One region of the Halomonas sp. McD50-4 genome, then DNA from elsewhere that is predicted to be linked to it. Evidence: predicted binding sites of a transcription regulator. Region 1 holds the regulator's gene; the other holds the start of a gene.
What was found. Region 1 encodes FNR, which switches genes on or off when oxygen is low (the NO sensors DNR and NnrR bind a similar motif). Its sites were predicted from a motif close to TTGATNTANATCAA; they were not measured.
Positions count from the first base shown of each region.

Region 2: MHM85_RS18015 (copper resistance CopC family protein) is a predicted target of FNR. The motif match lies at 2,035-2,048, and genes of this name have one in related genera.

Region 1 is NZ_JAKRFG010000009.1:20,780-24,192, forward strand. Features, by position in the region: gene hemN (oxygen-independent coproporphyrinogen III oxidase) at 1-1,038, shown strand, start outside; gene fnr (fumarate/nitrate reduction transcriptional regulator Fnr) at 1,097-1,846, shown strand; gene ttcA (tRNA 2-thiocytidine(32) synthetase TtcA) at 1,836-2,744, opposite strand; gene MHM85_RS11860 (DNA polymerase III subunit epsilon) at 2,820-3,413, opposite strand, start outside.
Region 2 is NZ_JAKRFG010000025.1:5,201-8,613, forward strand. Features, by position in the region: gene MHM85_RS18005 (plastocyanin/azurin family copper-binding protein) at 1-269, opposite strand, end outside; gene MHM85_RS18010 (CopD family protein) at 553-1,296, opposite strand; gene MHM85_RS18015 (copper resistance CopC family protein) at 1,462-1,833, opposite strand; gene MHM85_RS18020 (Spy/CpxP family protein refolding chaperone) at 2,191-2,742, shown strand; gene MHM85_RS18460 (hypothetical protein) at 2,779-2,913, shown strand; gene MHM85_RS18025 (DUF411 domain-containing protein) at 2,927-3,367, shown strand.

The DNA.
Region 1 (3,413 bases):
ACGCCGACGTTTCTTACCTTGGCGCAAATGAGCGATTTGGTCGACCGGCTTGATGCCCGTTTTGGGTTATCGAACGCGCCAGATCGGGACTATGCCATTGAAATTGACCCACGCGAAGCGGATGTCTTTACCCTGCGACATCTCCAATCGCTAGGATTTAACCGCCTAAGCCTTGGCGTTCAAGATCTCGATCCGCAGGTTCAAGCGGCGATCAATCGCGTGCAGCCCCGGGTGCTCACCGAAACGCTCATGGACGAAGCGCATCGGCTCGGCTTTCGCTCGCTCAACCTCGATTTAATCTATGGCCTTCCCTTTCAAACCGAACGGCGTTTTGCCGAAACGCTTCGTCAGGTCATCGAGCTGGGACCAGCACGATTATCGGTCTTCAACTACGCCCACATGCCAGCCCGCTTTGCGCCCCAGCGACGTATCCAGTTGGCCGACCTGCCCAGCGCCGATGAAAAGCTGGCCATGCTGCACACCACTATCGAGATGCTCACCCAGGCGGGCTATGTGCATATTGGCATGGACCACTTTGCACGCCCCGACGACAGCTTGGCCCAGGCGCAGCGCAACGGCACGCTGCAGCGTAATTTTCAAGGCTACTCCAGCCACGCCGAGTGCGATTTGATCGGTTTGGGCGTATCCGCCATTTCTCGGGTCGACGATATTTACGCCCAAAACCCTACTCAGCTCGCCCACTATGAAGCCGCCTTGGATGAAGGTAGGCTGGCAACGATAAAAGGACTACGCTTAAATAAGGATGACCTAATAAGAAGAGACGTCATCGAGCGGTTCATGTGCGATATGGCCATTGATCTCGACGCGATCGGTCAGCGTTGGCATATCGATGCGGCAGACTACTTTGCCACTGCCTTCGAGCGACTGGCGATCGCCGAACGGGATGGCCTCGTACAGCGTGAGGGCCTTCGGCTGAGCGCCACGCCGATCGGGCGATTGCTCATTCGGCATTTGGCCATGGCCTTCGACACTCACTTACAACGTCAGGATGGTCAGCGCTACTCGAAGATCGTGTGAGCGCCTTGAGCCGCCTGCCCCCTGTGCCTATGATGGCGAAAGAAGAAGGGAGACTCCTATGCCATATCCTGCCAGCCAACGACGTTCACTGCTGCAAGAGGCGCGCTGCCAGACGTGTAGTCTAAGCTCGCTGTGCTTACCGCTCGCCTTGGAGCTCGAGGATATGAGCCAGTTCGATGCGATCATTCGCCGCCGCTCGCCGTTGAAGAAAGGCGAACCCCTGTTCCGCCAAGGGGACGCTTTCACCAGTGTCTATGCGGTGCGCTCGGGTAGCTTGAAGCAGGTCACCAGCGAAGGCAACGGCCATGACCAGCTCACCAATTTCTTTCTACCCAGCGAACTAGTGGGTTTGGACGGCATCGACGAAGAGCACTACCCCGGCACGGTGATGGCTCTGGAAACGACGACGGTGTGCGAAATTCCGTTCGACCGCCTGGACTCGCTCTCCGAGGAGCTGCCCGAGCTGCGCGGCCAGCTCTATCGCAGCATGAGTAAAGAACTGCGCGACGATCGGCGAATGATGCGTCTACTGTCGCGTAAGACCGCGGATCAGCGGCTGGCGAGCTTTTTGATTACGCTCTCTGATCGCTTCCGGCGGCGGGGCTACTCGCCATACAGCTTCCGCCTATCCATGTCCCGGGCCGATATGGGTAACTACCTGGGCCTAGCGGTCGAAACGGTCAGCCGCATTCTTAGCCGCTTTCAGCAGCAGGAGGTCGTGGCCGTCTCAGGGCGCGAGGTCAATATTTTGGACATGCAGCGCCTCATTACCCTGGCAGAAGAGGAGGCGCCAACGATCACACGTTGAAGGCTTGGATGCGTCCTTCCATCAAGGCCGCCTGCTTGGCTTCGAGACCGGCAAAGTCGAATAGCTCGCGATCGGCAAGCTGCGAGGGTGCCACGTTGGTGACTGCTTTGAACATGCTCTCCAAGCGCCCAGGATGCTTCTTGTCCCACTCCGCCAACATCTCTTTGACGATTTGTCGCTGCATGTTCGGCTGCGACCCACACAAATTACAGGGAATGATGGGAAACGCCATCTGCCGCGAAAACTCAGCAATATCCGCCTCTTTACAGTAGGCCAGCGGGCGGATCACGATGTTTTTACCGTCATCCGAGAGCAGTTTCGGCGGCATGGCTTTTAGCGTACCGCCGAAGAACATGTTCAGAAACAGCGTTTCTAGAATGTCTTCGCGATGGTGGCCGAGGGCAATCTTGTTCGCGCCGATCTCTTCGGCAAACCCATACAGCGAGCCGCGGCGCAAGCGCGAGCAGAGCGCGCAGGTGGTTTTACCCTCCGGGGTTTTCTCCTTTACCACCGAGTAGGTGTCACGCTCGAGAATGTGATACTCCACCCCCAGCTTATCCAAATACTGGGGCAAGACGTGCTCTGGGAAACCAGGCTGTTTTTGGTCCATGTTGACCGCCACCAGCGAAAAATCGACCGGCGCGTTGCGTTGCAAGTTGCGCAAAATCTCCAGCATCGTGTAGCTATCTTTGCCGCCGGAGAGGCACACCATGACCCGATCGCCATCCTCGATCATGTTGTAATCGATGATCGCGTTTCCCACTTCGCGCCGCAGGCGTTTTTGCAACTTGTTGAATTCACGCTTCTGCTTGGCATCCTGCAGCTCGTGCTGCGTGGCGGTAGGCTCGTCAGACGCGCTGTCTGACAAAGTAGGGTCAAAGTAGTCAGGTGATAACATGGTCGTCGCACTGCCGGTGGGTAAAGGAGCAGTATGTATTCTAACAACACTCCGAAGCTCTACCCAATACAAACCCTAGGCGGTCAGGGCGATCTCGCGCTGCAAACGTAGATACAGAAGTGCACTCGCGGTGGCTTCGCTGGTCACGCTAGGCCAGATCAGCCGTGGCAGCCGCCAACGGGTCAGCGCCTCGCCAAGCGATTCGAGGGTATCGACCTGCGGATGCAGCCGCCGTAGCTGTCGCCCGTGCAACTTGGCAACGTCGACCTGGGCGTTGGGTAAACCGAACCCCAATACGCGTTTGAATAGCCCGTTGAGCGGCTCGATCGTGCGCTCTAACTGCCAACCAACGAGCGGCCGATTCTCGATGAATTCGGCCAGCTCTGTCAGGCATTCGATATCTGGGGAGCGCGGGGTATCCGTCGCGTGTAACTGCTGATGGCGGCGCAGGGTGGCAGACACTGGCACGGGAGATTCTGACAGTGTGGCCCACCAGATACGGCTAGTGTGCACACGCCGCGGACTGAGCACGACGGCCGCCACGCTGACGACATTGGGCTGACCGTCACTCACCTGGCAGGCCATCGCGACGGACTCCTCGCCCATGTACGGCTGAAATAGCCACGCGTAGGGCGAATCGGCCCATCGGCGTCGATCGCTTTCCCGCTG
Region 2 (3,413 bases), on a different contig from region 1:
TCTTCTTGGGCTTCTTTGCTACCAATCACAAATTCATGCTCTAAATTGCCGGTGTTGGTGATTTCAAATTTAACCACCTCCCCAGCCGCCAGTTCTAGCTCTTCAGGGTCGAACCACATATCGCCAGCCTCAAGGCTGATCGTGCGGTCAACGTCAGCCTCGGTTAGGCCATTGTCACCACTGCCTTGGCCGGGCGAAGCCCATGCCGCACTCGTTATCAAACTGAGTGAAAGGGCAAACAAAGACGTTGTTAAGGAGATGTTGCGCATGGTCATTTACCTCAGAGGTTATTGTCACTTGTTCTTTATACGGCGTTAACCTGAAACGAGCCTGAACCTAACGTAAAAATATGGCCTGCTACCCAAAAGCATTTCTAACATGATGATGGATCCTGCCCCCCCTGATTAGAGTCAACGCTGCAGCAATGACTTTTCGTCTTGTTGGTGCAATTGCCTATGGCAGCCTCCGCCTAAACCTCAGCGTAAGGCCCATAAGAAGGAGACCGTTAATTTCGAGCTCTGGAACGGCTCAACAAGGTGGTTGACCTGTTAGTCACCCATTCGGTGATGACACTCTTGTCAGCACTGCCGTGATCAACAAGATAACCGCGACCAGCACCATCTCCAGTGCAATACTTCTCTGTAACCGTCCTGGGGCTGTTGCGTCGCCGCTCTCAAAGGCCGGCACAAGCCGCCACTTGTTCGCGGCAGCAAATAACAGTAGCGCCGCCACAATCAATACCTTGCCGATCAAGAACTGTCCATATGCCGTGGTGAGCAGGGGTGTGAGACCGCCTGTTAGCAGCGTGGCCAAAGTGACGCCCGCCAGTACCAACACGCCAACTCCGCCCATGGCGATTTTCCCGAAACGGGTCAGAATGTGGGCGGTATTGTCCTGGTTGTGACCCCGTCCAACTAAATGGAACAGCGGCCAAAGCGAGGCCACCCAAAATGCTGCCGCCATCAGGTGAACGATCAGCAAGCCAGCCAGAACGAGGCGTGGGGTGTTTACTGTATGCCCCACCTGCACGAATGCCAGCATCACCAATAAAACGCCTACTAGGCTCACGCTGTTGGCTGTTTTCGAGTGCGCTAAGTTATTAAGCTGAATCGCCTGAACCAGCAGCAAGCCAGCTACCGCCAGCATTAGCCGGCCCCCGGACGCACCCTCAAACACGATTCCGAGCAGCATTGGGTTGGTTGCAGCAGATATATTGCCGCCCCCAAGGTAACCAGCTTCTAAAGGCCACTGGAACAGAATCAGAATGACCCCCGCCCAGGCAGCAAAGACGCCCATGCGGGCGACGCGCCTCCGGTCGTGATCAGGGAGTCGGGGAAACGCTAGACGAAACAACACGGCCCCCGTCGCGACTAGGGCACTAAGGTAAACCCCAGCCGCCACGAGAATCATCGCGACGGTCCAGACGTCGAGGCTATTTACGGAGAACCACCAGGCCACGGGTCAGGGCTCGACCGAGAAGTTAAAACCGTCGGACATCATGTGCCCGTCATCCGATAGGCCACGCCAGCGCACCTGGTAATCCCCAGCCGAAAGAGTGTCACTGGGCTTTACGAAGTAGCGATCGACCTGTTCACTGCCTGGCTGACCATCAAGAGGAACGTGGCCGTCCGGGCCTGCCACTTCAAACTGGGTGATGCGCATCATGCCACCAAACTCGATGCCAATCTCTGCTGGGGAATCCTGAATGGTGACGCCATCCTTAGGCGAAGTGCTTGCGGCCCCTTCATGGGCCAGCACTGGGATTGCTAGCGACAGCAACAGCGTTGCTAAGGAAGCGTGAATGATAGGGAGCGAACTCGTCTTCTTTTGCATACCGTATCCTTATGTTTTTCAGGGTTGAATGGATATTGTTACTTCATCGCGGAGGCGCTAAAACTGATTCGGTTGAGCCTTCTTACATCGTTCATTTTCCCTGTTTGGCGAACAAGGCGCATGGCGTCGTATGAATCTTCAAAGAAATGTGTAGGTGTTATAGCGTGCCAACCTGAAGCAGGGCTGAAAATGGCGGAAAAAATGATCTGTGACAACACTTAGGTATTGGGATCGGTTTCTCCTTTACCTTTGGGCCACCTATAGGTTGTAGGCTTATAACGAAAGCTAACTCCGCCTTCTTCCATTTTTAATGGATAAGGCGATGTCTCGACCAGCAACATGATAAGAGGAAATATCATGGTTAAGCACAAGATGATCTTTGTCATTGGTCTGGCTGCAAGCCTCAGTGTCCCCAGCAGCGCCATCTTCGCTCAAGGTATGAGCCAAGGCGCCCAAGGTCAGGGCAATATGATGGACGGCCAAGTCGGTATGGGTTCGGGCATGATGATGGGCAGTCAAGAAGGCATGTACCCAGGAATGATGATGGGAGGGCAAAGCGGGATGATGCCTTGTCCAATGATGGAAGGCATGGGGAGTATGTTCGGCATTGGCGGTATGCTCGACGAGCAGCAGATGAGTACCATGCGTGAGATGCGCCAAGAACACCGCGCGGCCCAGCTTGAGCGGATGGGCGAATTGATGAACCTGCGCGACGACATGATGCAAACCATGCAGACTGAACGCCCTGAACCAGAGGAAATAAAGGCGCTGCATGCTCAAATGGCCAACCTTCATGGCGATATGATGGCTGATAACGTGCGCATGCATAATCAGATGCAGGACTTACTGACCGATGAGCAGCGTGAACAGATGAGAGGAAGCATGCCCAGCCACCATGGCCCGCAATAAGCCTTGGCGATTGCCTCTTTTTTTAGGAGTGATGGCATGATGAACGCGGAATGTTTTGCTTTTATGGGGTCAATGGGGTGGCTAGGCTGGTTGATGCCCCTGGCCATGCTGTTATTAATTGGCTTGGCGATCGCTTCGCTGGCAAAATACCTCTTCAGTCGTTCACGCTAAGGAGTTGAAAATAATGCAACATATGAGCACCAAGCTTTTACTCTCTGGTTCCATGCTGCTTGGGGCGGTCTCCGCCCAGGCGGCGTTACCGCCAGAGGCAACATTGTATAAAAACCCCCAGTGCGGCTGCTGTGACGCTTATGCACGCCATCTTGAAGAGCTCGGCGTAGAAGTGACGATTATTGACGATGTAGAGCTGGGTGATATTAAGCAGCAGGCAGGCGTGCCCTATGGCCTGGGTTCATGCCATACCATTGAGATGGGCGAGTATTGGATCGAAGGCCACGTTCCAATGGAAGCCGTGCAGGCGCTGTTTGAGGAACAACCCGATATTGACGGTATCGGTTTGGCGGGTATGCCCATTGGCACACCGGGTATGCCGGGGCCACAAGAAAGCCCTTACAATGTGTACACGTTTACAGGCCAGGAAGATGAGCCATTTATGACCCTTTAGTAGGGTGATAAAAGCTCGCCTGCTGTCTGCACGCCGTTCTAACGGA